4 regions of the Nonomuraea sp. NPDC048901 genome follow, and region 4 is predicted to be linked to each of the others. Evidence: riboswitches for the same ligand, from Rfam matches in the RefSeq annotation. Region 4 holds a riboswitch; each other region holds the start of a gene.

What was found. A riboswitch is a leader RNA that binds a small molecule or an ion and turns the genes downstream of it on or off. The one in region 4 is predicted to bind cyclic di-AMP.
Region 1: linked by a shared signal. The riboswitch ahead of AB0C30_RS18405 (C40 family peptidase) and the one ahead of AB0C30_RS09895 (CHAP domain-containing protein) in region 4 are both predicted to bind cyclic di-AMP.
Region 2: linked by a shared signal. The riboswitch ahead of AB0C30_RS46005 (hypothetical protein) and the one ahead of AB0C30_RS09895 (CHAP domain-containing protein) in region 4 are both predicted to bind cyclic di-AMP.
Region 3: linked by a shared signal. The riboswitch ahead of AB0C30_RS06265 (C40 family peptidase) and the one ahead of AB0C30_RS09895 (CHAP domain-containing protein) in region 4 are both predicted to bind cyclic di-AMP.

The regions. Positions count from the first base shown of each region.
Region 1 covers NZ_JBEZFW010000005.1:161,674-169,028, forward strand. The annotation lists gene AB0C30_RS18390 (phosphotransferase family protein) at 1-351, opposite strand, end outside; gene AB0C30_RS18395 (NYN domain-containing protein) at 505-1,827, shown strand; gene AB0C30_RS18400 (C40 family peptidase) at 1,912-2,886, shown strand; cyclic di-AMP (ydaO/yuaA leader) riboswitch at 3,744-3,902, shown strand; gene AB0C30_RS18405 (C40 family peptidase) at 3,976-4,491, shown strand; gene AB0C30_RS18410 (hypothetical protein) at 4,710-5,621, shown strand; gene AB0C30_RS18415 (M48 family metallopeptidase) at 5,633-7,156, shown strand; gene AB0C30_RS18420 (glycosyltransferase family 4 protein) at 7,153-7,355, shown strand, end outside.
Region 2 covers NZ_JBEZFW010000019.1:146,441-153,795, reverse strand. The annotation lists gene AB0C30_RS46040 (glucose 1-dehydrogenase) at 1-235, opposite strand, end outside; gene AB0C30_RS46035 (MarR family winged helix-turn-helix transcriptional regulator) at 303-731, shown strand; gene AB0C30_RS46030 (CDGSH iron-sulfur domain-containing protein) at 826-1,482, shown strand; gene AB0C30_RS46025 (aldo/keto reductase) at 1,525-2,382, shown strand; gene AB0C30_RS46020 (PadR family transcriptional regulator) at 2,400-2,936, opposite strand; gene AB0C30_RS46015 (MDR family MFS transporter) at 2,993-4,441, shown strand; gene AB0C30_RS46010 (DUF5302 domain-containing protein) at 4,489-4,689, shown strand; cyclic di-AMP (ydaO/yuaA leader) riboswitch at 4,855-4,989, shown strand; gene AB0C30_RS46005 (hypothetical protein) at 5,170-5,928, shown strand; gene AB0C30_RS46000 (alpha/beta hydrolase) at 6,054-6,899, shown strand; gene AB0C30_RS45995 (hypothetical protein) at 7,015-7,355, opposite strand, start outside.
Region 3 covers NZ_JBEZFW010000002.1:252,136-259,490, forward strand. The annotation lists gene AB0C30_RS06235 (ABC transporter permease) at 1-490, opposite strand, end outside; gene AB0C30_RS06240 (ABC transporter ATP-binding protein) at 511-1,452, opposite strand; gene AB0C30_RS06245 (BTAD domain-containing putative transcriptional regulator) at 1,641-3,488, shown strand; gene AB0C30_RS06250 (LuxR C-terminal-related transcriptional regulator) at 3,601-3,852, shown strand; gene AB0C30_RS06255 (nuclear transport factor 2 family protein) at 3,887-4,249, opposite strand; gene AB0C30_RS06260 (GNAT family N-acetyltransferase) at 4,372-4,731, shown strand; gene AB0C30_RS06265 (C40 family peptidase) at 4,757-5,356, opposite strand; cyclic di-AMP (ydaO/yuaA leader) riboswitch at 5,360-5,496, opposite strand; gene AB0C30_RS06270 (helix-turn-helix transcriptional regulator) at 5,608-6,381, shown strand; gene AB0C30_RS06275 (NAD(P)H-binding protein) at 6,400-7,041, opposite strand; gene AB0C30_RS06280 (EamA family transporter) at 7,100-7,355, opposite strand, start outside.
Region 4 covers NZ_JBEZFW010000003.1:40,305-47,659, forward strand. The annotation lists gene AB0C30_RS09885 (M48 family metalloprotease) at 1-128, opposite strand, end outside; gene AB0C30_RS09890 (BlaI/MecI/CopY family transcriptional regulator) at 125-514, opposite strand; gene AB0C30_RS09895 (CHAP domain-containing protein) at 1,123-1,794, opposite strand; cyclic di-AMP (ydaO/yuaA leader) riboswitch at 1,807-1,953, opposite strand; gene AB0C30_RS09900 (NlpC/P60 family protein) at 2,511-2,951, shown strand; cyclic di-AMP (ydaO/yuaA leader) riboswitch at 3,129-3,283, shown strand; gene AB0C30_RS09905 (CHAP domain-containing protein) at 3,298-4,029, shown strand; gene AB0C30_RS09910 (M56 family metallopeptidase) at 4,368-5,324, opposite strand; gene AB0C30_RS09915 (BlaI/MecI/CopY family transcriptional regulator) at 5,321-5,692, opposite strand; gene AB0C30_RS09920 (C40 family peptidase) at 5,842-6,786, opposite strand; gene AB0C30_RS09925 (DUF305 domain-containing protein) at 7,312-7,355, opposite strand, start outside.

The DNA of each region.
Region 1 (7,355 bases), on a different contig from region 4:
GAAAAAGGGAGTGCCCAGCGGGCCGGGGTCGGGCTCGAACCAGAGGGCCCTGGGTGCTGGAATTCCAGCTTTCTCCCTGGCCGAGCGCATGATCTCGAACTGGGCCCGCAGATCGTAGGAAGGGAAGACGGGCACCGCTTCCTGGGCGGGCGCCATCCTGGCCACGCACCGGACGCGCTCTCCGGGCCAGGACGCGGTGAAGAAGAGCGTTTCGCTGGACATGCCGTTTTCCATCGGCCTCGACAGCTCGGACACCGTCACCGGCCGGTCAACTCGCCCGCTGAGCCAGATTCCCAGCCGATCGTGCAGTTCCTCCAGGTCACGGGTGGAGGTGCGCATCTCGTCCGTCACGGTGGGCCTCCTGGATGAACACCGGGTGAACGCGGGTCCCGGCCCAGTCGTATACCCCTAGCAAGCGCTTGTCCATATCCGACCTGCCGTTACGGACAGGTACACGACAGCCGTACCCTTGTCTGAAAGGGCATGTCACGAAGGGACCGTGGGATGAGTTCAGCGGGTGAAGGTCTGTCTCGCCCGCTTCCCGAGCAGGTGAGACTCAACGTCGTCGATCTGGCGGCGCAGGTCCTCGGGTCCATGCCCGCTGCCACGATTCCGCCGCCGCTGCGCGGCATCGCCAAGTTCGACCCGCGCAAGCGCGCCAAACTGGGCAGCGCGCCCATCGCCGCCCAGCTGGAGAACGACAAAGAGTTCCGCGAGGTGGTCGCCGAGTCGGTGGCCGCCGGATGGCCCGAACTCGTCGCCTCGCTGATCGAGGGCAACGTGCCACCCGCCGCCGACCCCGTGCTGGTGGCCGCCGCAGCCTATCTGACGCGGCCGGTCGGCTGGGCGGAGATGGTCGAGGCCGCCCGGGCCGATCTCGAGCAGTCGGCGGTCGCGGCCGAGGGGACCGAGCGCGAGGAGGTGGTGACCCGGCTGCGCGAGCAGCTCGCCGCCCAGAAGAGCGCCGCCAAGGACGAGTCCGACCGGCTGCGCGAGCAGCTCAGGGCGGCCCGCGCCGAGAACTCCGACCTGCGCCGCAAGCTCCACGAGGCCCGCGAGCGGAGCAAGGCGGCGGTGCGCCGCGCCGAGGAGATGGAGCACGCGGCCGACGACGCCAGGTCCGCCGCCACGGCCGCGGGCAGCGCGGGCGAGTCCGAGCTGCGCCGGCTCCGCGAGCGGCTGGCCGACGTGGAGAAGCAGCTCGAAGCCTCGCGCCGGGCCGCGCGTGAGGGCAGGAGCATCGAGGACGCCCGCGTCAGGGTGCTGCTCGACGCGCTCCAGGACGCCTCCGCCGGGCTGCGCAGGGAGCTGGCCCTGCCCACCATGATCAGCAGGCCCGCCGACTCGGTGGCCGCGCTCACGGGCGAGCGCCCCGGCGTCAGGGGCGTGCCCGCCCGCGCGCTGGCCGACGACGACCCGCAGCTGCTCGACCAGCTGCTCGCGCTGCCGCAGGTGCACCTGATCATCGACGGCTACAACGTGACCAAGACCGGCTACGGCACGCTGACCCTGGCCGATCAGCGCAACCGGCTGATGACCGGCCTCGGCGGGCTGGTCGCGCAGACCAGGGTCGAGGTGACCGTGGTCTTCGACGGCGCCGAGCTCAACGCGCCCGTCCAGGTGGTGGCGCCGCGCGGGGTGCGGGTGCTCTTCAGCGCACCCGGCGAGATCGCCGACGACCTGATCCGCCAGCTCGTCCGCGCCGAGCCGCCGGGCCGGGCCATGGCGGTGGTCTCCTCTGACCGTGAGGTGGCCGAGTCCGTCCGGCGTATGGGAGCCAGACCGGTTCCGTCGGCTCTGCTGCTGCGCAGGCTGGGCCGCGCGTAGATTACGAATCGGTTGTTAGGGTGAAAGCACACCCGCCACTTCTGTACCATTTCGCCCCAGATATATTCCCCTGGAGGCGACACTGTGAGGTTTGGCCGGGCGCCACTGGCCGCGGGACTCGCGATCGGGCTGCTGCTTTTCCCCACAAGCGAGGCACTGGCCGCGCCGAAGCCCACGATCAAACAGGCGAAAGCCAAGCTCAAGAAGCTGAACGATCAGGCCGACAAGGTCGTCGACCGCTACAACACGGCGACCGAGAAGTACAAGGCGGCCCAAGGCGAATACGGCAAGCTGAACGCCAGCTACAAACGCAAGCTTGAGACGGTCGCCACCCTGCGCGCCCAGGTCATCGACATGGCCGTCGACACCTACACGCGCGGCCCCGACGCCACTTCCTGGCCCACGATGATCGGTCAGCCGGATCCCACGGGCCTGCTGGGCGGCATGGCGCTCGCGGGGCAGCTGTCGGAGGAGAAGGTGGCGCGGCTGGCGGCCTTCGATCGCGAGAACCGCGGGCTCAAGGACGAACGCGACAAGGCCGAGGCGGCGCTGCAGGCGGCCGACAAGGAGCGCGACGGGGTCGAGAAGGAGCGCTCGGAGGTCCGCAAGCTGATCGCGAAGCAGAAGAAGCTGCTGGACAAGCTCGGCGCCTACAAGACCGGTGACCCCAACAGCACCGGCATCAAGTACACGGGCTCGGCCTCCGGCAACGCGGCGGCGGTGCTCAGGTTCGCTTACGCGCAGGTGGGCAAGCCGTACGTGTTCGGCGGCACGGGACCGAGCGGCTGGGACTGCTCGGGCCTCACGCAGGCGTCGTGGCGCGCTGGGGGCGTGTCGCTGCCCCGGACCACGTGGCAGCAGTGGGCCTGGGGGTCGTCCCGCAAGGTGGATCTGAAGGACCTGCAGCCCGGCGACCTGATCTTCAGCTCAGGGCTTGGACATGTCAGCATTTATGCGGGCAACGGGCAGATCGTGCACGCCCCCCAGACCGGCGACGTGGTCAAGGTCGTCACTCTGTCCTCCTATGGCGGCACCCTGGTGGGAGCTATCCGTCCGTAGGTTGTTCTGGGTGAAGAACCACTGATTTTCTGTACGGCAAGCACGGTGAGCCCCACCCGCCGTCCGTGGCTGGGCTCTGTCCAGGGACACGCTCCTCCGGTGGAGCGCGCTGGGCGCCGTGACGTGCGTCCTCTTGACCCGGTCCGTGGTTTCCGGTGGCCATGGACCGGATGGTCCGCCGATTAACGCTTGGCGGTCCACGTGGGCTTACCGGCTTGCTGGCCAACGGACCTTGGCCGGGTGGTCAATGGACCCCGGTTTGCTGGTCAACGACCCGGCCTAATGGTCAACGAACTCGGCCCGGTGGTCAGCGGGCTCCGACCGGCTGTTCAACGGGCTCTGGCCGCTTATTCAACTGCACCCGACCGGCTGTTCAACTGATCCCGATTTGCTGGTCGCCGGACCTCGGCGCGCAGGCCGATGCCGCTGGCCGGGTCGCTGAACGCTGCTGGAACGCCTTCAGCGGGTGACGACGATCACTGATCCCGGCCCGTCGGCGACCCTGGCGACGGCCACATCCGCGCAGTCGCGACACGATCACGCGCCCTCTGGGCGTGTTGCTAGCGGGACCAGTGTGACAAGAGTGACAAAAGGGACCTGACAGATCACTGTGTCGTCAAGTGTGAGAAGGGTCACATTTGAATAACATAACCCGGCGCTCCAGCTGGGGTTGGGGACTTTACTGACACCTCTGAGTGATCCTGACAACCCCATGACGGCTTTGCCAGCTCGTTACTCAAGGGCGTAGCTTCTGGCGTCGCGGCGAACAAGCCATGGCGTCGCGACTCTCCATCGGGTCCCCGATGTGGACAGAAAAGAAATCCGTTAGGTCGCCGCCCTTCTACATGTCATTACGTGGCGGTGGCCTGCCGAGTCCGTGCAGCCAGGAGGCACGGAGCCGGGGACCCAGCGATCCCGCTCCCGGGATCAGGGGTGAATCGGCGCGTATTGCGCCGTAGGGCGACTTCCAGGCCCGAATCCGTCAGCTAACCCGGTAGGCGTTCGTGGAAGTCCCAAGGAGAAATCCTGTCTACCTCCCCCAGTAACCCCCGTCTGTCCCGCATTGCCCTGAGTGGCGCAGCGCTCACGATGACCGTGACGGCCGGAGGTTTGGTCCTCCCTGCCCCGACGGCGCAGGCGGCGACAACGCGTGATGCGGCCGAAGTTTCCGGGACCAATACAGCGGCGAAAGCCGTCAGGTCCGTGAAGAAGGTCGCGCAACAAACAGCGGTCGCTCGGCAAAAGGTGAAGGCCCGTACGGCCGTCGCCGTGGCCAAGGACCAGATCGGTGACCCGTACAGTTACGGGGCCACAGGACCTGGTTCCTTCGACTGCTCCGGTCTCGTCCAGTACGCCTGGAAGAAGGCCGGCGTCAAGATCCCGCGCGTGACGAACAGCCAGTTCGCCCGCATCAAGAAGAAGGTCTCCTGGAAGAATCTGAAGCCAGGTGACCTGATGTTCTTCTATGGGCTCGGCCATGTGGGCATGTATGTCGGCAACGGCAAGATGGTCCATTCGCCGAGGACGGGTTCGACGGTGCGCGTCGAGAAGCTCAGCGGATGGCGCAAGGCGTCGTTCGTGGGCGCGGTGCGTCCCGGCCTGTAAGTCCGGCCTGATCCGGCCTGCAAGACCGTCACGAAGGTCCCGTCCCAGCTGGGACGGGACCTTCGCGTGTTCCGGGCCCTTCCGCGACGACGAGCCGACGCTTTGCGCGACGACGTGCCGGGCCTTTGCGCGACGACGTGCCGGGCCTTTGCGCGACGAGGAGCCGGGTCTCTCCGCGACGGCCGGTTCGCGGCGCGGGACGACTACGATCGGGGAACGTGTCCGTGCAGGTGAGCCGCCGAGTCTTGGGGGTGGGGGTGCTGCTCCTGGCCCTCGCCTCGGCCAGCGCCGCCCCGCACCGGTCTCCGGGGACGGATGGCCTCTCGGCAGCGGTTCGTGACCTGCCGTCCGGTGGGCCCGATCAGTCCGCGACCGGCCACAACCCGGCGGCCGGTGATCGTGAGCTTCCGGCGGAGGCGCGGGGACTCTGGGGGGACGGCTCCGAGGTCGTACGAGGTGTGCGTTCGGTTGTTGTCAGCCAGCATGCGGCGCCCGAGTCGCTTCGTGATCTGGCGCGCCGGGCCGATGCCGCCGGGTCGCGGGTCTCCGCCGTGCTCGGCCGCCCCGTACGGCCCGTGGTGCTCGTGCCCGGCTCGGCGGCCGAGGCTGCTCGGGTGGCCGGGGTGGGGAGTGTCGACGGGCTGGCGGCGGTGGCCGATGGCGGGAGAGTGGTCGTGGTGCCCGAGAACTTCGCCCGGCTGACCCCCACCGGGCGGGACATCGTGCTCACGCACGAGCTCACTCACGTCGCGGCCGGGACGAAGCGGTTGCCGGTGTGGCTCTATGAGGGGTTCGCCGACTACGTGGGCTACCGGGACGCGGGGTTGCCGGTCCGGGTGGCCGCCACCGAGTTGGCCGCCGAGGTGCGGGCCGGGCACTTGCCGGGCGAATTGCCAGGGCCTGCGGCATTCGCACCGTCCAGCCGGGAGCCTGCACGTCTGGCACGGGCGTACCAGGAGGCGTGGCTGGCGTGTCGCTTCATCGCCGAGCGGTTCGGTGAGGGGACTCTGGTGAGGCTCTACCGTGATGCCCAGACGGGTGGCATCGACCGGGGGCTCACCAGGCTCGGGCTCTCGGCAGGGACGCTGACGGCACGGTGGCGCGACTACGTGCGGGACCAGCTTGCGTAAGGGGAACGCGGATGGACGATCTGCAGGGCACCGACGACAGCATGCCGCCGCCTGACGACGACGCGGGCCCCGATCGGAACCCGGCACCACAGCCCGGCGAGGACGCCGCATCAAGCGACCCCGCCACGTCAGGCGGTAGCGCCGCGCCACACGACCGTGCCGCACCAAGGGACCGCGCCGTGCCAGACGACCGTGCCACAGCGAGTGACCGTGCCGCGCCAGACGACCGTGCCGCGCCGAGCGACCGTGCCGTGTCAGGTGGCTGGGTCGCGGACGGTGGGGACGTCGCGTTCGGCCGGGCCGGTGCCGGTTGGGCGCTGGTCGTGCTCGGTGTGGTGATCCTGGCCGTGGTGGCGTTCACGACGCCCTGGCGGGTGATGCCCTCGGGCACCCCCACGGTGACGCCGGATCCGGCGCGCGACTTCAGTGCCGCCGAGATCGCCAGGGCCGCCGCCTTCGATGCGGCCACGAGCCTGCCCGGTTACCTCTCCCTCGGGCTGACCGTGCTGTTCGCGGGGTTGCTCGTGCTCACGCCGTTCGGTGCCAAGGTGCTGAGTAAGCTGCGCGGGCCGTGGTGGGTGCGGGTCGTGCTGGGGGTGGTGGTGCTGACCGCGATCGTCGAGGCGATCAGGTGGCCCCTGGGCATCTGGTACGAGGTGCAGCTGCGCGACTACGGCCTGTCCACGCAGGACTGGGCCGGCTGGACCGGCGACCGGCTCAAGAGCCTGGCCGTGAACGTGGTGCTGCAGTCCATCATGGTGCTGGTCGTGGTGGCGCTGGCCAGGTGGCTGCGGCGCTGGTGGATCCCGGCCGCCGCGGGCGCGTTCGCGTTCACCTTGGTGGCCTCGTTCGTGTATCCGGTCGTGTTCGAGCCGCTGTTCAACGACTTCCGCCCGATGCCGGGCGGCGCGCTCAGGGCGAACCTGATGATGCTGGCCGAGCGCGCCCATGTCCCGGTCGAGGACGTGCTGATCGCCGACGCCTCCCGCCGGACGAACGCGCTCAACGCCTACGTCTCCGGCTTCGGCGCCACGCGCCGGATCGTCGTGTACGACACGCTGCTGCGGGCCCCGCAGTCCGAGGTCGAGCTGGTCGTGGCGCACGAGCTGGGCCACGCCAAGTACGGGGACGTGCTGGTCGGCACGCTGGTGGGCGGGCTGGGCGCCGCGTTCGGCGCGATCCTGCTGTTCCTGCTGCTGGGCATGCTGCGGCGGCGCACGGGCATCGCCTCGGCGGCCGATCCACGGGCGGTAGGAGTGATCATGGGCTTGATGAGCCTGGCCACGGTCATCTCAGGACCGGCCCAGAACGTGGTCAGCCGCCACATCGAGGCCCGCGCCGACCTCCACGCCCTGAACCTCACGAAGGACCCGGCCACCTTCATCTCCATGCAGAAACGCCTGGCAATTACCAATATTTCCGACTTGTCGCCGGATCCGGTGGAATATGCCCTCTATGCGTCACACCCCACCGGCCCCCAACGCATCGCCATGGCCCGGGAGTGGGCCGCGCTGAACGGCCAGCAGCAGCCGTGACCGGCGTGCTCATCGTCACGAACGACTTCCCGCCCCGGCCGGGCGGCATCCAGTCGTTCGTGCACGGGCTGGCCCTGCGCACCCCTGGCGTGGCCGTCTACGCTCCGGCCTGGCAGGGGTGCGCGGAGTTCGACAGCCGCCAGCCGTACCGGATCGTCCGGCACCCCACCTCGCTCATGCTGCCCACCCCGGCGGTCGC
Region 2 (7,355 bases), on a different contig from region 4:
GCTGGACCAGCCGCTCGCTCGACGCCGCGTCACCGACGTCAAGGGATACGGCCAGCGCTTGCCCGCCGTCGAAGCGGATGTCCGCGGCGACCTGTTCGACCGCCTGCGTGTCGCGGGCGCCGAGCACCACGGCGGCGCCGGCCTGGGCCAGGGCGCGAGCGGTGACGGCACCGATGCCGCGGCTGGCCCCCGCCACGACCGCGACCTTGCCATTGAGGGAAGGGTTTGGCTGCATGCCCTTGACGATAGATATCGAAGCATTAGATGTCAAACGATTAGATGTCACTGCTAAACTTGGCGGCATGATGCCACCCTTCCGGCCACCGATCGGCCTGCTGCTCACCAACACCGCCAGGACCGTGAGCCGGGCCTTCGACGACGCGCTCGCCTCCGTCGGCGGGTCGGCCCCGGTCTGGCAGATCCTCATCTCGATCAAGTCCCGGCAACTGGGCAACCAGCGCGAGCTCGCCGAGGCGGTGGGCATCCAGGGGGCGACGCTGACCCACCACCTCAACGCGATGGAGAGCGGCGGCCTGCTGACCCGCCGCCGGGACCCCGCCAACCGGCGCGTCCACGTGGTCGAGCTGACCGAGGAGGGGGAGCGGTTGTTCCACCGGCTGCGTGAGGTGGCGATGGCCTTCGACACCCGCCTGCGCGTGGGCCTCAGCGAGGAGCAGACCGCCTCGTTCGAGGAGATTCTCGCCCAGCTGGCGCAGAACATCCGCGACTAGACAGGCGGCCAGACCGGCCTCGGCCTGCGGGTTTCGGCCGATGCCTGCCGGGAAGCATGGTCCACGGCCCCCCGCCCGCGGGAGGTGGAGACGTATGCGCATCGAGGTGACGCCTGACGGTCCCTACGTGGTGACCGGATCGGTCCCCATGGCCAGGCAGGTCATCGGCGGCGACGCGATGGGCCAGTCGACGAAGTGGGTCCAGGGCGAGGAATATCCGGTCGCGGAGTCGTACGAGCTCTGCCGCTGCGGCCGTTCGCAGAACAAGCCCTACTGCGACGGCAGCCACGAGCGGGTCCGGTTCGACGGCACGGAGACCGCCTCGCAGCGGTCATACCTGGGGCAGGCGGAGGAGCAGGCCGGGCCCGAGCTGGCGCTCACCGACGCGCCCGCGTTCTGTGCCTTCGCCCGCTTCTGCGATGCGGACGGGCAGGTATGGAAGCTCCTCAAGATCCCCGGACAGGGCGAGACCGCCGCGCGACAGGCCGCGCACTGCCCGTCGGGCCGGCTCACCGCCTGGGCGTCTCGCGCGCCGATCGAGCCCGAGTTGCCGCCGTCCATCGGCATCGTCGAGGACGAGGTGGCGGGCGTGGGCGGGCCGATCTGGGTACGCGGCGGCATTCCGGTCACCTCGGCCGACGGCCAGGACTACGAGGTACGCAACCGGGTCACGCTCTGCAGGTGCGGAAGCTCGAGGAACAAGCCGTTCTGCGATGGCTCGCACGTGACCATCCGCTTTGCCGGCGCCTGACCCCGGTTCGACCTGACTCCGCGGCATGAGGAGGATGGGTTCATGAACACACGATCTATTGGCCAGGCCCATGTCGGCGCCATCGGGCTCGGCGCCATGCCCATGTCCGTAGCGGGGCACATGCCCGACGAAGCCCAGTCGATCAAGACCATCCACGCGGCGCTCGACGCGGGAGTCACCCTCATCGACACCGCCGACGCCTACACACCGTCGGCCGACCAGGTGGGTCACAACGAGCGGATCGTGGCCAAGGCCCTGGCGAGCTGGAGCGGCGACACCGGCGACGTGCTCGTGGCCACCAAGGGCGGCCACACTCGCATAGAGGGTGGCGGGTGGCAGGTCAATGGCCGGCCGGACTACCTGGCCGAGGCGTGCGAGCGCTCCTTGAAGGCGCTGGGGGTGGAGGCGATCGGGCTCTATCAGCATCACCGGCCCGACCCCGCCGTGCCGTACGAGGAGACGCTCGGCGGCCTGCGCGACCTGCTCGACGCGGGGAAGATCCGGATGGCGGGCATCTCCAACGCCAATCCGGAGCAGATCAGGCTCGCCCACGAGATCCTGGGCGGGCGGCTGGCCAGTGTGCAGAACGAGTACTCGCCGAAGTTCCGGACCAGCGAGCCGGAGATCGACGTGTGCGCGGAGCTCGGGGTGGCGTTCCTGCCGTGGTCGCCGCTGGGCGGCATCAGCTCGGCGTCCGAGCTCGGCGGCAAGCACACGGCGTTCGGCACGGTGGCGGCGGCGCGGGGCGTGTCGCCGCAGCAGGTCTGCCTGGCCTGGGAGCTGGCGCGCAGCCCGGTGGTGATCCCCATCCCGGGGGCCAGCAGGCCGGAGAGCATCATCGACTCGGCCGCCGCGGCCGACCTCGTCCTCACCGCCGAGGAGCTGTCCCTGCTTTCTTAGCTGGACGCTTCTTAGATCTATAGCAAGTGGGCTGGGGCCGGCTGGTCGGCCGGCTCCAGCCCGCGCAGCTCGGCCAGGGTCTCATCGGCCCAGGCGAGCGCCGAACGGCCCTGTGTGAGGCCGAGGTTGAGCGCGTACCGGCCGAGCCTCGATCCGTCCTCGGGTTTGCACTCCAGGACGGCCAGCCGCTGCTGGAACCCCGCCCTGATGCGCTCGACCACCGCGATGGCCGACTCCCTGTCGAGCAGCGGAAGCAGGAACGCCTGGAGGGCCACCTCGCTGCGTATCGCACCGACCGGTTCGTGCTCGACCAGCCAGGAGCGCACCTGCTCCGCGCCCTCGGGCGTGATCGCGTACATCTTCCGTCCGCGCGCCCCCTCCGACTCGACCGCCACCAGCCCGTCGGCGGCCATCTTCACCAGCTCCGGGTAGATCTGCGTGTGCCCGGCCTGCCAGACGTGATTGAGCGACCGCTCGAAGGATTTCGCCAGGTCGTAGCCGCTGGCCGGCCCCTTGGCGTCGAGGAGCCCGAGCAGCGCGATCCGTAGGGACATGTCGGCAAGCATAGCAAAGGGTTGACATGTCAATCCTTACATGTCACTCTCCACACGTGAATACTGACACGAAGCGCAGAGGCGATGGCCTCCTGCTGGTCGCCGTGCTCGGCGGCATGTTCTTAGGAATGCTCGACCAGACGATCGTCGGTACGGCCCTGCCGCGGATCATCACGGAACTGGGCGGCGTCGATCTCTACACCTGGGTCGTCACGGCCTACCTGCTGACCTCGACCGTGACCGTGCCCCTCTATGGAAGGCTGTCGGACCAGCACGGCAGGAAGCCGCTGCTGCTGATCGGCATGTCCGTGTTCCTCCTGGGGTCGGCGCTATGCGGGGTGGCGCAGGACATGACGCAGCTCATCCTGTTCCGCGCGTTGCAGGGCTTGGGCGCGGGCGCGCTGCTGCCGCTGTCGATCGCCCTGGTGCTCGAACTGTTCCCGCCGGAGAAGGGCGGAGCCCGGGTGCAGGGCGCGATGGGCGGAGTGATGGCGCTCAGCTACCTCGCCGGGCCGTTCCTGGGCGGGCTCTTCACCGACCACGCGAGCTGGCGCTGGGCCTTTTATGTGAACGTGCCGATCGGCCTGGTGCTGATCGCGATCATCGTGCTGCGCCTGCCGCGCCGGCCGGGACATGGCGGCGGGCGGCCCGACTACCTGGGAATCGGGGTCTTCACAGTTGGCATTAGCTCGCTGCTCATCGGCCTGACCGAGAAGGGGCTCGACGGCCACACCTGGACCAGCGTGCCGGTGATCGGGCCGATCGCGCTGGCTCTGGTGTCGCTCGTGGTGTTCGTGGTGGTGGAGATGCGGGCCGAGGCGCCCATCATGCCCCTGCACCTGTTTCGGAACCGTACGTACACGCTGGTCAACGTGACCTCCTTCTTCACCGCCTTCTGCATGTTCGCCGGCGTGGTGTTCCTGCCGCGCTACTTCCAGGAGGCGCTCGGCGCCAGCGCCACCGAGTCGGGGCTGCGGATCTACCCGCTGACCCTGGCCATGGTGGTGGGCAGCATGGTCGTGGGCGCGCTGATCAGCCGGACGCGCGTCTACAAGCCGTGGCTGGTGGCGGCGCCGTTCCTGCTGGTCGTGGGCACGCTGTTGTGCGCCGGTCTGACGCTGGACACGCCGCCCTGGGTGCTCGTCGGGTGGATGGCGCTGATCGGCCTCGGCATGGGCCCGATGCTCTCCGGCCTGACCGTGGCCGTGTCGAACTCGGTGCCGCCCCAGTACATGGGTACGGCCTCGGCCAACCTGACGTTCTTCCGCCAGATCGGCGGCTCGGTCGCCCTGGCCCTGGCCGGCACCGCCTACACCTCCGTCATCGCCACCGAGGCGCCGCTGCACGGACTGGCCGCCGCGCACGCCTCGGCCGCGGCCCTGGTCATCCCCTCGCTGGGGGTCGCGGGCGCCCTCGTGGCGCTGGTCGCCCTGATCGCCATGCCCGGTGTGCGGATCGACCGGGAAACCCCACAGCCCAAGGTCGAGGCCAGTTTCGCGTCCTGAGCGCCGTCATGCGAAGCTGTCCTTGTCCCCAACACCAGGAGGTCCTCATGGCGGAAACACCGGAGCCGGAAGTCGACGAAACTCCCGAGGACGAGATGAAGCGCAAGTTCCGCGAGGCGCTGGAGCGCAAGCGTAACCAGCATGCTGACTCGAGCGCGGGTGGCAGGGGCAACGACCCTTCCAAGATTCACGGCGCTCACGGGCCCGCCGCCAGCAAGCGTTCTTTCAGGCGGAAGAGCGGCGGTTGACCTGAGCTTTTCTGGGGGTACGGCATGCCGTACCCCCCTTTTTTCTTGACCCTCTAGGTAGATCTTCGCCCGTTTCATGGGCTTATGTTTGCCTTTGTCCGGTTCGGTACCTATAGTTCATGGAGTTACCAGCCGGTGACTTTGGGGCTTCAACAGGGGAGTACCAACCGGCAGGCGCCGAATCCCGCTCGCGGGAACCGGGGAACCAACGTTCCTTAGGGGTGAATCCGACCTCGGTCGGTAGGGCATCTCCACGTCCGAACCCGTCAGCTAACCCGGTAGGCGAGATGGAGAGGACACCTACCGCATGCGTAACCCCCGCGTCGTGCCGCCAGCCCGCGTGTTGTCGTCCGCAGACTGACCGGCGCCTTCCCCCCGCTCTTCCACGCTCCGCGTAGCGACCGTTTGGCGTCTTGCCCGGCTACGCCCACCTTTCACGAGCGCGATCCCCTTTTCCCGTATAAAGGACTTCACTGCTTCATGTCTGTTCGCTCTGCTATGCTCACCGCCGCCCTCGTAGGCGCGATCTCCATCAGCGCAGGCACCGCCGCACACGCCGACACCGGCAACGACAAGAAGGTCCTGCTCAAGGGCAAGACCACCGCGTCCTACTTCTGGGACGACTCCTCCGGCCGCGCCGGGGACACCGGGCTGCCGGCCAGCGGCAAGCCCATGCAGAAGGGGCTCGCCGCCAGCCCGAGCTGGCCGCTCATGACCGAGGGTTACGTCGTCTACAAGGGCAAGAAGATGCCCTTCTTCGTCGGCGACCGCGGTCCGGGCGTGCCGTCCTCCAGCGGCGTCATGCTCGACCTCGACGCCAAGACTTTCGCCGCCCTGACCGGTGGCCGCTTCAACTCCAGCACGCTGGGCGTGGACGGCAACGGTGGCGCGGGCCACATCAAGATCGACTACGTCATCACCAAGTGGGGTAGCGGTCCGGGCAAGAAGAACTACCCGCAGCCCTTCTCGACCGGTGCGTACGCCGTCGTGGACCGCAACCCCGCCAAGCCCCCGAAGATCGTGGCCGAGGGCGACAAGCCCGCCGCGGTCAAGCCCGCTCCCGCCAAGGCCGTGCCGGTGGCCGCCAAGAAGGCCGACAAGGCTGAGGAGAAGGTCGCTGACAAGAAGGTCGTCGAATCGAACGCCATCGGTGGCGCCGCCGCGGCGGTCGCGCTGGCGATGTTCGGCGGTGGCGTGACGGTCGGCCGCGACCGGATCCGCAAGCTCGTCCGGCGCTGACAACCGTCAGGTCCGAAGACGGTTTTGCTGACGGCCGTCAGGTCCGGAGCCGACGGCCTTGATGGTCGTCGGTTTCGGAGCCGGCGGTCTTTGCGTCGCGGGAAACAGAATGTCATTCTGACCTCGTGACCACGCTTGCAGCCGCGAACGGCATCGAGATCGCGTACGAGACCTTCGGCTCACCCGGCGGACGTCCCCTGCTCCTCATCATGGGGCTCGGCGCCCAGCTCATCCACTGGGACGACGAGCTCTGCGAGCTCCTGGCGGAGCAGGGCCATCACGTTGTCAGATTCGACAACCGTGACTCCGGACTCTCCACACACCTGCACGACGAGGGCGTTCCCACACTGGGGACGTCCTCTTCGTATCTGCTGGACGACATGGCCGACGACGCGGCCGGGCTGATGGACGTCCTCGGCTGGCCCGCCGCCCACGTCGTGGGCGCCTCGATGGGCGGCATGATCGCCCAGACGCTCGCCATCCGGCACCCCGAGCGGGTCCTGACCCTTACCTCGATCATGTCGACGCCCGGCCCGGACGTGGCCCCGCCCACGCCGGAGGCCAGCGCGGTGCTGCTCGCCGCGCCCCCGACTGATCGGGACGCCGTGCTCGCCCAGTCCTTGAGGACCTGGGCGGTGATCGGCTCGCCCGGCTTCGACATGGACCGGGAACGCATCCTCCGGCTGTCCGGCCAGGCGTACGACCGGTGCTTCGACCCGCCGGGCACGACCCGGCAGCTGGCCGCGATCATGGCCTCCGGCGACCGCACGGAGCAGCTCGGCACGCTGGGGATCCCCGCCCTGGTCATCCACGGCGAGGCCGACCGGCTCGTCCCGGTCGCCGCCGGCCACGCCACGGCGGCGGCGATTCCAGGCGCCACGCTGCTGACGTTCCCCGGCATGGGCCACGACCTGCCCCGGCCGCTCTGGCCGGACATCGTCGGCGCCATCACCAAGCTCACCACGAGCTGACGCACCAGGAATCAGGCCGGTCAGGGATCAGGCTGTTCAGGGACCAGGCTGTTCAGGGATCGGTGGAGGTCGGTGGCTCGTGTCCGCCGCGCCCGGACGCGAGCCACCGGATCTCTCAGACCTCCAGCTTCTCCTCGATCCCGCGGAGCTGGTGCCGGGCCAGGGCCAGGTTGGCCCGCGCCCGGTCCAGGGCGAGATAGAGGAAGAGCCCCTTGCCGCCGCGGCCGGTGATCGGCCGGATGATGTGGTACTGGCCGCCGAGCGTGATCAGGATGTCCTCGATGGAGTCCTTGAGCCCCAGCGAGTCCATCGTGCGCAGCTTGGCCTTGACCACCTCCGTGTTCCCCGCCGCGGCGACCTGGAGATCCAGGTCCTTGGAGCCGCCGAGCGCCCCCAGCGCCATGCCGCTGCCGTGATCGACGATCACCGCGCCGAGCGAGCCGTCGATCGTCATCA
Region 3 (7,355 bases), on a different contig from region 4:
GCGTGAGCGTCGACAGTAGGCCGACCCAGGCTTGCAGGTCGAACGGCAACGCGAAGATGAGCACCGCCACGCCCAGCGCCAGCAGCGCCTGTCCCAGCACCAGCGACACGCCCGCGATCACCTTGCCGAGCAGGAACCGCGACCGGCGCAACGGGTAGGACCACAGCTGCGTCGCCGCGCCGCTCATCTCCTCCTGGAACACCGCCATGCCGGACGTCCCCGCCGCGCTGACGACCGACATCGCCAGCGTCATGGGCAGCAGGAAGATCGTGAACGGTACGTCGACGCCCTTGTAGTGGACGACCCTGAGGAGGTTGCCCAGCGAGGTGTTCACGAGCAGCAGGTAGATCAGCATCGGGGCCAGGCCGAGGATGAGATACACCCGGTTGCGGGCGAGCAGCGCGTACTCGCGGTAGAGCACCGCGGACAGGTCGGCCGCCTTCGGAGTCCCGGTCGGAGGAGTGTTGTCGAATGCCAGCTTGGCGGCCACATCTGCCCCTTTTGTCGACTTCAGTCCTCGGTATCCGTCATCCTGAGGAAGACCTGCTCCAGCGAGTCCGTGACGGTCGAGACGCCGGAGATCGCGACTCCGTGGTCCAGGCAGTGCCGCGACAGTTCCGGGAGCACCTCCCGCGCTCGCGCACCGTGGATGCGTACGTCCGACTCCTCGGTCGTGGCCCTGAGCCCGGCCAGCTCCGCCCAGGCCGCCACCACCAGGCCGGCCGCGGGATCATCGAGGGTCACCAGCAAGTGGGTGCTGCCGAACTCCTCGACGAGTTCGCGCGGTTTGGCGAAGCGCAGCACCCGTCCGTGGTTGATGACCATCACCCGCTGGCTGTTGCGTTCCAGCTCGTCGATGTGGTGGCTGGTCCACAGCACGGTCACGCCGTGCTCCTCGCGCAGCCAGGTCACGAAACGCTCGATGTGCCGCCGCCCCACCACGTCCAGTCCCGCGGACGGCTCGTCGAGGATCAGCAGCCGCGGAATGGTGAGCAGCGCCCGTACCAGCTGCAACCGTTGCCGCTGACCGCCCGACAGCTGGAAGCAGAAGCGCGGCAGGGCCTCCGTCAAGCTGAGGAACTCCGCCAGCTCGAGCGCCCACGGCCGCACGGCACGCCACTTCAGGCCGCGGAAGCGGGCGGCGATCCGCAGGTTGTCGAGCGCCGGCAGCATCATGTCGAACGGGCCTGACTGGTGCATCGCCCCGATGCCGCTCTTGGCGGCGACCGGCTGGCGCACCGGATCGGCGTCGAAGACGCGGACCTGGCCGGAGGTAGGGGTGGTGACCCCGCAGATCATTTTGATCAGGGTCGTCTTCCCGGCGCCGTTGGGTCCCAGGAGCCCGATCGTCTCTCCCCGCGCGATCTCGAACGAGACATCGTCCACCGCCGGTCTCTCGCTGCGCCGATAGCGTTTGGTCAGCCCCGCGGCCGTCACCACATCGCTCGACACGGCACCACCCTTCACTTGCCACTTCACCAAACGTGCAGGTTGTCGGCTGCTGGAGATGTGTTGCAGGTTGAGTATGGACCGGCGATCAGCGGGTGACACAACCCCACAAACGTGGGCTATCCGGGACGTTATGCCGAACGACAGAGGGCACGTTGTGTGATCTCGCCACGTGTGATCATCATCGGCACATGGACCCGGTTCACTCGCGCATTCCGTACACCCTGCGCATGCCGGCCGGAAGTCCCGGCGTGACCTGGCAGCTCCCGGAGGAGACCGACCCGGCGGCCGCCCTGCCGTGCGTGGTCCTCGTGGACCGTGCGGGGATCAACGAGTTCGCCGTGCTCCAGCGCGGGCTGCGCACGTTCGGCGTGCCGAGCGTGCGGATCGACGCCGGGTCGATCGGCGACCTGCGGATCCTCACCCGGCTCGACGACGGCTCGCTGACGGTGAACGGGCGCCGCATCATCCCCACCGTCACCTGGGTACGGCACTTCTCACCGCGAGCCGTGCGAGGCGAGAACGGCTCGGCGGCGTCCCTGTTCCGGGCCGACTCGTGGGCCGCCCTCATCGACCAGCTGTCGTCGCTGTCAGCCGCCCGGCTGCCCGGTGGCAGTGATCTGGGGCGGCTGGTTCAGCTGGACGACGCGGCGGAGGCAGGGGTCCGTACCCCGCGAACGATCGCCACGACCGACCTGGGGGCGGCGAGCGCGGCGCTGGCCAGCGACCGGGTCATCGTCAAGGCCCTCGACCAGCATTTCGTCGAGACCGAACCGGGCACCCTGCACGGGGTCTTCCCGGAGATCGTGGCCGGTGTCGCGGCCAGGAAGCTGCCCGCGCGGGACGCGCCCATGATCGTCCAGGAGTACGTCGACCACTGGGCGGAGCTGCGCGTCTACTTCGTGGACGGCGAGATCCGGGCCTTTCGCGTCGGCAAACCGTCGCCGGAGGCGATCTGGCGCGACGAGGCGTCGGTCACGGTCTCTCCGGCGGCGGCGCCGGAGCCCGTGGTGGAGGCGGTGCACCGGCTCGCCGGGATCTGGGGCCTGCGCTACGGCGCCTTCGACTTCCTGCTGACCAGGCAAGGGCCGGTGTTCCTCGAAGTCAATCGCGACGGCGATTGGCGGTGGTTCGAAGCGAAGGCCGGTGTCGACGACGTCTCCATCGCCACGCTGTCCACGGTGCGTACGCTCCACCGTCAGGTGGCCAGGGCGGGTTCGGCGACGATCGATCTGGCCGGATTCCTGGCGCTGGGCACCGACCGGATCAAGCGGGCCAAAGCCGTGACCGCGCGCTTGGACGCGCGCGTGCTCGGCGCGCTCGAGGTGCGGGTGGACGGCACGATCGTGCACGTCAGCGCCAGAAAGGCGCGGCTGCTGGCCGCCATCCTGCTCTCCCGCCCGAACCAGGTGGTTCCGACCGACCAGCTGATCGATTCCTTGTGGGGAGAGCGACCACCTCCCACGGCACGCAAGAACCTGCAGGTCTACGTCTCGGCGTTGCGGCGGAGCTTCGGGGATCGGATCTCCTACCAGGGCTGGGGATACCGGCTGGACGCCGGGCCGGACGAACTCGACCTCCTCAGGTTCCGGCGGTTAGCCGGCGCCGGCCGCGACATGCGGCGCAGGGGCGACGCCGATGCCGCGTTGACCGTGCTCGATGACGCCCTGCGCCTGTGGGGCGGTCAGCCGCTCGCGGAGTTCTCGGGTGTCGCCTTGGTCGATGAGGCGGTCGGCAGATTCACCGACCTGTACCTCACAGTCAACGAGGACTGGGCGGAACTCGCGATCGAGCGGGGCGGCCACGTCGAGGTGCTGAACCGGCTCGACGACCTGGTGCCCTTCTTTCCCGCGCGCGAGCGGCTCGTGGCGGCCAGGATGACCGCTCTCGCCGGTTGCGGCCGTGCGCCGGAGGCGCTCTCGCAGTTCGAGACCGTACGCCGGCATCTCGTGGCCGAGCTCGGCATCGACCCCAGCCCCGTACTCAGGAATCTCTACGAGGAGATTTTCCAAGGGCAGCTGGCCAGGGCCGATCCTTAACCGGTCGCATGGTCCGGCCATACCGCTGATTAAGCAGACGCTTCTAGCTTGCACACAGAGGTGCTTTCACCAGAGGCGCCTCTGGCCAAGGCGATCCGAATCGGGACTTGCTATGGATCTTGTTTTCGACGATCTGATCAACGATCGCGACACGCGGCTGATCGTCCTGCTGGCCAGGGGATACACGACGACAAGAATCGCCCGCGAGCTGAAACTCAGCAGGTATACGGTGGCGGAGCGGATCAGCAAGCTCCTCGACCGATTCGCCTGCAGCAACCGGAGCCAGCTCGTGGCGTACTCCTATGCCCACAAGCTCCTGGACGTCGGCATCTGGCCACCGGGCGCCTCCGAGCCCCTTCCTTGAGGACCCCGGTGGCCCGCCGGTTAGGGGAGCCGTGTCAGAACATGCCGTGTGGGACCTGCGCCGGTTCGGGGACCGGCTGGACCACGTCCCAGTGCTCGGCGATCAGGCCGTCCTCGATCCGCCAGAAGTCCGCGACCGCCAGCCCGCGCCCCCCTTCCCGAGGGATCAGGTGATAGTGCATCACCACGAGATCGCCTTCCGCGACGACCCGCTTGAGCTCCAGCCGGGAGGTGGCCAGCGGGGAGTCCCTGATGAAGTCGATGAAGGCGCGCCTGCCTGACGGGTTGCCCGGGCTGTGCTCGATGAAGTCCTCGCTCAGGAGCGTCTGGAGCACCTCGATGTTGCCCGCGGCGAACTCCGCGAAGCCGGCCATGATCAGTTCTTTGCTGCTCGTCATGGGAGAACGCTGACAGCGGCCGCGGGGTGGTGTCGATTACCTGGGATGTAGTTTCCCCGATGCTCAGGCGAAGGAGCAACTCTGGTTGACTAAGTGGAAATTGGTCAACTACGGTTTCCCGCCTGGTCACCCTCCAGGATGCGCGCATGCAGGGCATCTTCGGCCGCCTGCCGAACGCCTGCGTGGAGAACGCGGTGAACACCTACTTCGGCGACGGCACTCTGCCCGCCGCCGACATCACCTGCCACGCGCCGCGGCCGCCGGGGTGGACCGAGATCAGCGCCGTCTGCACCGCCCCCGAGGCACGCGGGCGAGGCCATGCCGCCCGCCTGGTCAGTGCGCTCGTCGCGCGGATCGTGGCTCGTGACGAACGGCCCTTCATCCACGTGGCCGAGGCGAACACCGGCGCGATCGCCCTCTACGAGCGGCTCGGCTTCGAGACCCGCAAGCCCGTGACCTTCCGGGGGTTCCGCACGCCGTGACGGCTTCCGTCACTGAGCCGGGGCGCTACCGGACCTTGATCCGCAGAGCCCCCGCCGTTGGCCGCAGGCCGGTGGTGAGCATGGCGGTCTTGCGTTGCTCGATGGAGAGCCGCACGCCCTTGGGGTCCGGCCGTACGGCGCCCGCGAACGAGTCCCTGCGCCAGTCGGAGAGCTTCTCCTCCTTGACCACGTCTCCGGTGTGCGGCGCGTGCACCATGTATCCGGGTCTCGAGATCATCCCCACGTGCCCGAGCCCGTGGAAGAAGACCAGGTCACCTGGCTTGAGGTGGTCCCAGGAGATCTTCTTGGAGAACGCGGAGTACTGCTCCGTCGTGGTGCGCGGCAACTCGATCCCGGCGTGCTCGTACGCCCTGAGCATGAGCCCGGAGCAGTCGTAGCCGCTGTCGCTGGTCCCGCCCCAGACGTACGGGATACCGCGCTTCTTCATGGCGAACTTGAGGGCGACCTTCCAGGCCGGAGTGGTCTGGCTCGTCTGCTGGACGGGCTTGCTCTCAGTGCTGGCAGGGGTGGTGGGGCCGGTAGGGGTGGTGGGCTCGGCGTGAGCCGGAGCGGCCAGAGTGAGCCCGGCGACGGCAGCCGCCAGGCAGATGGCGAGGGGAGCCACTGCTGTGTCCTTCCATACGGCCTACCGGGTTAGCTGACGGGCTCGGGCCTGGAAGTGGCCCTACGGCGATGCCGATTCGCCCCAGAGGGAACTTGGGTCCCCGGCTCCACGCAGGTGAGTGGATTAGGCGGGACGAACACTAACAAAACGGTCAAAGACTTGTAAACTGCCTAAAATCGGGCGTCAACCAGGCGGGCATGACATGACAGGTAATCGACACCACCCCGGCGGGCCAGGTAGAACCGGCCGGTATGAACATGGATCAGCCGATAGGGGAGTTGCTGCGGGACTGGCGGCACCGGCGCGGGCTCACGCAGCTCGACCTGGCCCTCCAGACCGACGTGTCCGCGCGCCACGTCAGCTTCGTCGAGACCGGGCGGACGATCCCCAGCCGGTCCATGGTGCTGCGCCTGTCCGAGCAGCTCGAGGTGCCGCTGCGCGCGCGCAACCGGCTGCTGCTCGCGGCCGGGTACGCGCCCATCTACCCCGAGCGCCCGCTTGACGACCCCGATCTGGGCAAGGCGCACGAGGCGCTCCAGCGGATCCTGCGCGGGCACGAGCCGTATCCGGCGATGGCCCTGGACCACCGGTGGAACCTGCTGCTGGCCAACGACGCCATGAACGTCTTCCTCGACGACGTGGCCCCGGCCCTCCTGGAGCCGCCGGTGAACATGATGCGGCTTGGCCTGCACCCGGACGGGTTCGCGCCGCGGGTGCGGAACCTGGCGCAGGTCCGCGGCTTCCTGCTGCCCCGGCTCGCCAGGCAGGTCGCCCGTGCGGGGGATCCGGAGCTGAGCGCGCTCTACGAGGAACTGCTGGCCTATGGAGACGATGGCGAGGCGCCGCTGCCCGACCCCGCCGACATCGCGCTGCCCGTACGGATCACGCATCGGGGGGACGAGCTCTGCTTCTTCAGTACGATCACGACGTTCGGCGCGGCATTCGACATCACGCTCGAAGGGGTTGCCGTCGAGGCGTACTTCCCCGCCGACGACGAGACCACCCGGCTGGTCGGGAACCGTTGACGCCGCCGCCGGGTGGCGTCAGTACGCGGCGGTGAACCTGACCCGGTGGTGCCCGGGCCGTTCCGCCTCGTCCAGCAGTACGACCGCGAGGTCCTCCATGGAGATCGCCGAGTTCCCCTCGGCGTCCAAGAGCAGCTCGTCGGCGCCCAGCCGGTAGACGCCGGTACGCTCGCCCGGCGCCAGCACCGCGGCCGGACTCAGGTACGCCCAGTCCACGCCGGTCTCCGCGCGGCAGGCTTCGAGCTGGGCGTTGCAGGCCAGCGCGATGTCGCGGTAGGCGTCGGACATGAAGCGCGGGTCGTCGAGCACGGTACGCCCGCCGGACCCGGGAACGGTCAGCCCGGCCGCCCCGCCGACGAGCAGCAGCCGGACGCCGGTCCCCGCGAGCCCCGCCAGCAGCGCCTTGGCGGTCGTGACGAGATCGTGCTCGCGGCCGGTGGGCGGGCGGGTCGCGCTGATCACGAGGTCCTGACCGGTGCCGAGCCTGGTCACGTCCTCGACATGAGCGGCGTCGCCGACCTGGGGATGGGCGCCGGGGTGCAGTGACGGGAAGCGGGCCGGGTCGCGTACGACGGCGGTGACCTCGTGGCCACGGGACAGCGCCTCGGCGACCACACGAGCGCCGACGCTGCCCGCCGCTCCGAACACGGTGATGCGCATGATTTCTCCTTGATCGGCAGTGAGGGATGAGAGGGATGAGAGGGTGCGGATCGGACGGTCAGGGCGTGGGGATCAGCCGGTCACGAGCGGGCGCGTCCGCCTGACCCGGCGGCTTCTGCTCTGGGCCGCGACGAGGGCGGCTGGTCTGGGCCGCGATGAGGGCCGCCACGACGACGAGCCCGCCCACGATCTGGGCAATGGTGAGCGACTGGCCGAGGGCGAGCCACCCCAGCGCGGTGGCGACCAACGGGCTGAGCAGGCCGAGGAAGGTGACGTGGGTGGGGGACAGGGCGCGGATCCCCCGGAACCACAGC
Region 4 (7,355 bases):
CAGCCGGCCAGCCACGCGGCGATCGACAGCCGGGGAGAGTCGCGAAGCCGTTGGCTGCGCATGATTAGTCGTGGCAGTCCCCATGCCGTGATCGCCGCATGCGCAACAAGGGCGCCCTCGACGATCACTGCTGGTCGCTTCGGTGAATGGCGGCATCGAGGGCAGCGTGCTCCTCAGGGGTGAGCCGCTCCAGGAAATGGACGAGCGTCATGGCCTGGTTGCCGCCCTTGGCCAGGGCCTCCTGCATGATCTGGGCACTGTAAGCCTCGTGGCTCATCACGGGCTCGTACAGGTAGGCCCGGCCGGATGGGTGGCGGCGCAACAAGCCCTTCTTGTGGAGGTTGTCCATGACCGTCATCACCGTGGTGTAGGCAAGGACCCGGCGGCGCTGCAGCGCCTGAAGCACCTCACGAACAGACACAGGGCCGTCGCATGACCAGATGTGGCCCATGACAGCGGACTCCAGCTCACCAAGACCGCGCGCCATTCCGCCCCTCCTAATCCTATCCATCATAGTAGCGATGGTTGGCGACGGCGCGAAGACTGCTGCTCGGATGTGGCCCGTCTCCCTGCATTCATCTCCGTCCGGAGCGGTCGACTATCTACTGCTTCGTGTAGTGGGAGAGGTGTTACGTGCGCGGGGGGATGGGTAACGGAGGTCTGAGCCGCCGTCGCGGTGGCCGGTGCAGCGAAAGCGAGGACGAGAGATGACGTTGCAAGTCGGGGAGATGCTCTCCGCCTACCCCAAGGACCTTGGTGATGTCGACCAGGCGAAGCTTACGAAATGCATCGAAGAGTGTCTCCGGTGCGCTCAAACGTGTACGGCCTGCGCGGACGCCTGCCTGAGTGAGGACATGGTGGCCGAAATGGTCAAATGCATACGCAGCGATCTGGACTGCGCGGACATCTGCGAGACCACTGCTCCTAGGACGACGTGCCCGGCATCACGGGGGCGAATGCCGAGTACGTCCGAACGGATGGCTGCGGTTGTCCCCTCCCGGGAGGACCAGCCAGCCGACTTTTCACTATATGACATAGTAGGATCGGCCGCTAATGCTGATGCGCGGATAGCCGCATAGCAGCTCTCTTACAGCAATTGCCGAAGCGACGGCTTCCCTGATGTCAGGACTTGTACTGCGGATAGCCATAGCCGACGACGTCGGACTTGGGTCGCACCCGCTCCTCGACCTTCCCATTGCCGGTGTTGCCTTCGATCGCGGTGATGGTGCCGTCGCGGTTGTCCTTCTTCACCAGGCCCATGTGGTCGATGGAAGTAATGCTCTTGTCGCCGCCCCATGCGTAGTAAACGACGGCTCCGGGCTTGGCAAGGGTGCCCCAGCGTCCGTTGTTCTTGAACCACCGCGCCCATGTGACCGTATAGGCGTCCCATCCCATCGTCGGCCTAACGCCGGTCTGCTCACCGACCCAAGAGACGAACATGGCGCACCACGGAGCGTTGGCGTAGGCCTGAAGGCTTCCTCCGTCGCGGGCCAGAGTCTCCTGGGCCCTGGGGGAAGTCATGTACCAGCTGTGGAATCGGGTGCCGCCGCCGCTGGCGTTCTCCGTCGTCCCCACCTGCTGCTGGGCCAGCTTCAGCACGGCGTCCGCTGTGACCTGGCGCTGGGGCTGGGAGGAAGTCGCAGACCGCGAGACGCCAGTTTGGGTCTCGCTGGCGTGGTCGCTGGCGAAGGCGGGCGTACTGGTGATGAGTGCACTGGCCACGGCCGCTGCGGCGAGGGTGAGGCCGTGCTTACGGGCGGACCTGCCGTAGCTCGGCAAGAGGTGTTTGGACATGCGGGGAATGGCTCCTTGCTTCCATGCCGCCTACCGGGTTAGCTGACGGGTTCGGGCGTGGAAGTGCCCTACGGAGCCCCGTTGGGACGGGCGCACCGATTCACCCCAAGAAAGTGGATCCCCGGCTCCGCGAGAAAGCGGACTCGGCGGCCGCGGCTGCGATCTGCACACAACGCCGGTGCAGACGAGACGCGGTCTCGGCAGTACAGGCCACCATCGGAACGCTGCGGCCTTGGGCCTGTAAAGGTATGCAAGCCAAATGGCCAGCGCAAGCGAAACCTTTGGAAGCCGACCCGAAGGCCCTGTGTGGCCTAGGGTTCAGCCATTAATCCTTTACCTTTACCACGGCGTGGTGCCGTGCCTGAGCGGTGGGCCGCTGTGTCGCTGTTCGGGTTGTGCATAATGTCGCAGTGACTATGAACCGTAGTAGCGTGCTGCCCCGAGCGGTGTACCTCGTGGCCGGACTCGTGGTTGCAACGCTGGTGGCGGGGATGTTAGCCCTCGTCGACTACGAGCGACCGGCGAAGCCGCCCCGGCGTCTTCGGGCTGGACGCGGGAAGCCGGGCAAAGCTCGCCGGCGCCTGAACCGCCTGTTGTGGCGGCCCTCGACCGTCTGCGGGAGCCACACCTGCTTGTGGTCGCGAATCGTCCGCTGCCTGAACAAATGATCGAGCGGGTTCGAGTACGCAAAGGCGTGAGCTCCATGGAGATCGTCGATGCGGCGGCGATACCGCTCGGCGGTAGGAGGGTGGGAACGGTGGGGGTGGAACCATCGACCTTCCGGGCCTACACGCCCAAGCCGACCGTGCGCGGCGGCGAAGAGCAAACTGGGCGCCCCGTATGTCTGGGGCGCCGAGGGACCTGACGCCTTCGACTGTTCCGGCCTGATCCAGTGGGCCTTTGGCAGGGCGGGCATTCGGCTGCCGCGGGAGACGCATCAGCAGTTCGCCAGTGGACCCCGGGTCCCGTTTTCCCAGATGCGATCGGGTGACCTGATCTTCAGGCGGCTGGACCCCACCAACCCGGGCTACATTTCCCATGCCGCGATCTACTGGGGCGACGGAAAGATGATCCAAGCCCCGCAGGCGGGGGACGTCGTCAAACTGGTGCCCGCCCACACGCGCAATCTCGCAGGCGTGGTGAGGGTGATTGAGTGATCACGCGTTGACCCGCTGCGGTGCTTGCCTTGCGTATAACAACGTGTAGCGCACGGTATTGGTCGGTCTGCGTTGGATAGATCTTTTATGCCAAAAATCTCATTTCGGTAACCAGCCACCCTTTCTACCTACTACAGTCCTTCGTACTTGCCGGTGACTTGCCTTCGCGGTGGAGGCGGCCGGCTGGTGCCGAGGCCCGCGCCGCGGGAACCGGGGAACCAGAGCCTGGAGCGATCCACGCATGGGGTGAATCCGCCACGGATGCGGCGGTAGGGCGTCATCTCCTGGCCCGAACCCGTCAGCTAACCCGGTAGGCCATAAGGAGAAAGGGTCAAACCCCGGACCTATGCCATCCATTGTGGACGGGCTGCTCGACGCTGCCCAGAAAAATCTCGGCTATCGCGAGAAAACCGACGGCTACAGCAAGTTCGGTAACTGGTACTACGCCAACGTGGACAACAGCGACCCCTACTTCAAGACCGCCCCATGGTGCGACATGTTCATTACCTGGGCCGCCAACCAGGCGGGCGTCGAGAAGTACGTGGGGGATTTCGCCTACACCGTCGACCACGCCAAGTGGTTCAAGGAGCAGGACGCCTGGAGTGACAAGCCGGAGCCCGGCGCCATCGTCTTTTACGACTGGAGCGGGTCACGCGATGTGGAGCGGATCGACCATGCGGGCATCGTCGAGAAGGTACAGGGAGACCAGATCTCCACGATCGAGGCCAACGTCGACAAGGTGTGGCTCAAGCGCAAGGACAGGGACCAGAGCAAGGTCGTCGGCTACGGCCTTCCCCGCAAGGTCAAGGAGAAGTTCGGGGAGGGTGAGACGTTCGTCCTGACGGGCGGCAACCCGCGGACGCCTCTGGTCCGGAAAGGGGTCGTGCAGGCGGCGGGGAAGGCGCAGGAGACCGATGTCGTCCTGCCGACGGCCTCCACGGAGAGCATCGCGGTGTCTGGGGTCGTGTTCGCGGGCGTGCTCTGCGTTGCCGTCGTGGTCAGGCAGGTGAGACGTCGAAGCTCTGCCAGAGGCAGGCAGCAGCGGTATGCCGGCCGTCACCGTTCGATCATGGCGTAGCGGTTCATGATCTGGCAGGGCGGAAGGCGACGGTGAAGTCCGGCCCGCCGTTCTTGGACCCATAGACCGTGCCGTCCTCGGTGGCGGCTACCAGTCGCTGCGGGTCGGGTGTCCGCCAGCGCAGCAACCTGCCGAAGCAACTGGGCTGCGCCATGTTGGAGGACGGCTTGGTGGAGGTCAACGAGTTCGGGCAGAGCTCGGTGAAGGGAGTCTTCGCGGCCGGCGACATGGCCAGGCGGGCGTCCATGCCGTTCCCCGGCTGGCCAGGTGATCATCGCCGCCGGTCAGGGCGTCACCGCGGCCGTCGTGATCGATCAGGAGTTGCTGTACGCCTGAGCTCAGAGCAGCGAGAGCGTGTGGCAATGATGCGCGATCAGCGCGCTCACCCCCGGAAACACCGCCAGAGCCGCCGGTCCTGCGAGGAACAAGGTGACGGCCACCGTGCCCACCAGCCGCTCGCGGCGGTGGAGCGGCGCGGCCGGATTGAGCATGCGGCGCACCCTGCTCAACGCGTTCTCGCCTGCAGCGCCCAGAGCGAACGCGGGCACCCGCCCGGTGGCCAGACCGACCAGAGCCGCGGCGAGGTGCAGGCGCGGATGCTGTCCCGCGGCCACATCGTCGGCCCGCAACTCCACCAGGCGGGCCACCTCCGCTTTGGCCGTTGCGAACAGCGGGAGAGCAGGAAATGCCTTGGCCAGGCCTTCAGCCAGGGCAAGGAGAAGATGGTGGCGTCCTCGGAGATGGGCTCGCTCGTGCGCCAGCACCGCGGCCACATGCTCGGGCGGCAGGGCGTGGAGCGCCGCCGTGGTGATCACGGCCTTGTTCGCCCTGCCGGGCAGGCAGTACGCGAGCGGCTTGTCGTACTCCAGGACCACCGCGTCCAACTCGCCGTCACGCCGGCCCAGCAGGCTCAGCATCTCCGAGTGCCGGGCACGCTCGCGCCGTGAGGTCAGCAGCACCCTGATCACGCAGAACACAGTCCGTGCGGTGATGAACCCGCTGACCAGGACGGCCAGCCGGAATCCGGCGGAGGCCACGTCGACGTCGGATCCGTGGCCGAGAAACTGCTTGCACACCTCGAACAGCCTGGCCAACCCGTGCCCGACCGCGTCGCCGGGGATCGCGGCACTCAGCGCGGCCATCACCGCCGAGAGGACCGCGGAGATGTCCGCGGCCAGCCACATGGAGATCGCCAATCGGGGGGCCCGCTCGGCCCAGGCGGCCTTGACGAGCAGTCGCGGCAACACCGTGGCGGCACCCACGGCGTAGACGACGAGGACCAGGGCGACCGTCATGATCGACGGGTGTGCGCCGGGAACACCTGAAGGGCGGATTCCAGCGCGGCAGCCTCCTCCGGGGTCAGCCGCTCAAGGAAGTGAACCAGCGTGGCCGCCTGGTTACCGCCGCTGGCCAGCGTCTCGCGCATCAGCTCGGCGGTGTAGGACTCCTTGGTGCCGACTGGCTTGTACACGTACGCCTTACCCACCGGCTCGCGCTTCAGCAGGCCCTTTTTGTAGAGCTTGTCCATCACGGTCATCACGGTGGTGTAGGCGATCTCGCGATCCTGTCGCAAATCCTTCAGCACGTCTCTCACCGCGGCGGGGCGGTGGTACGACCACATCCGGTCCATGATCACCGACTCCAGGTCGCCCAACGTCCGCATCTTCTTGTGGCCTCCTGCCGCGATTTGTTTTCATGCTACTTGGGATCGTTGATACGGGGCCACAGTGTGCAACCTTGTGGACAACGCACATAGCTCCACGTTGCCAGTACTTCCAGCGCCATTTCGACGTGCGGGGCTCGGCGGCGGCTTTATGGGCGGACTGCGCCGAGGAGGCGGTTGCGCCAGTAGTCGTCGAGCTCGACGACCTTGATCACGTCTCCGGTCTGCGGCGCGTGGACCATCTTCCCGTTGCCCGCGTACATGCCCATATGTCCCAGGCCCTTGCTGAACAGCAGGTCCCCAGGCTGGAGGGCGTCCAGCGAGACGCGACGACTGGCGCCCCAGGCCCACTGTGTGTACGTCGTGCGGGGAATGGCGACCCCGGCGGTACGCCAGGAGGCCTGGGTGAGGCTGGAGCAGTCGTAGGAGTTCGGCCCATTGGCGCCGTACCCATACGGCTTGCCCACTTGCGCGAACGCGAACTGCAGCGCGATGCGGGCGTTGCCCGAGGCCGGGCCGGTGTACTTGATTCCCGTGCTGTTGGGATTGCCCGACTTGAAGGCGCCGAGCTTGCGAAGGATCTTGGTCTGCTGGGCGATCAGCTTCTCGACCTCGGTCTTGTCGTCGTCCACCTTCTCGCGCGCCTTGTCGGCCTCGGCCAGGACATTCTTGGCCTCGTTGCGCCGGTCGCGCAGGTCCTTGATGCTGTCCTCGTACGCCCGTAGTTTGGCCGACCGCTCGGTGGCGATCTGGCCCAGTGCCGCCATGCTGCTCAGCGTCTCGCCCTGGCCGGCGTAGGTCTGCCAGTTCTCGAAGCCGCCGTACTGGTACTGGTTGACCGCCACCGTGACGAGATCCGCGCGCAGGGCGTCCGAGCGCACCGCCTTGCGGCCGAGGTCGGCGTTGGCCGCGTCGTACTTCTGCTTGGCCTTCTTGTACGCCTCGGTGGCCTGGTTGTACTGCTCGACCACCTTGTCGGCCCGCTCGTTCAGCTTCACCAGCTTGGCCCTGGCCTTGGCGGGTGACGGCGCGGCGGCGGCGGTGCCGGGGGCGGAGACTAATGTGACCAATGCCAGCGCTGTGGCCCCTGCCATCTGCCCAAGCCTTGTCGGCGCAGCCACTACGATGCCTCCTCGTAAACATCCAAGATCTGGGCGAATAGTACCGAAGTGAAGGGTTTTATTAGCCTGTTCGAGTCGATTGGCCTCGAGGGCGGGACGTACTACCCGGCATAGCGGAAGGCCGCCGCCCATGTATGGATACGCGCGCCATCTCCGGAGTGTTCAGGTGCTCAACTTGCCCTGCTGTCGGCGGGCTGTTCGTCCATCGCGGACACACATCACGGGCCACAACGGCGCCACCTGTAGCCACGTCGTCCACGTCCACGATCCCATCGCGCACGGCCGCCACCTCCGGTGGCTGTTCTGTGACGCTGCCGAGCGCTCCCCGGCCCTCTGGCCAGACGCTCGGTCCGTTCTTCGGAAGGGAAGGTTCTGGGAGGTCACTGGGCAGGTCAGCGGAGTGAAACTCAGCTTCGTGACCTCCGTGGTCAAAGCCGCTGGTTGAATCTGGCATGCCTCGGCCCCGTACGGCCGGGCGCCGTACGGGATCCGCCGCGGCTAGAGCGTCGGGAGCAGCTGCTTCAGCTCAGCGAGCTCGCTGC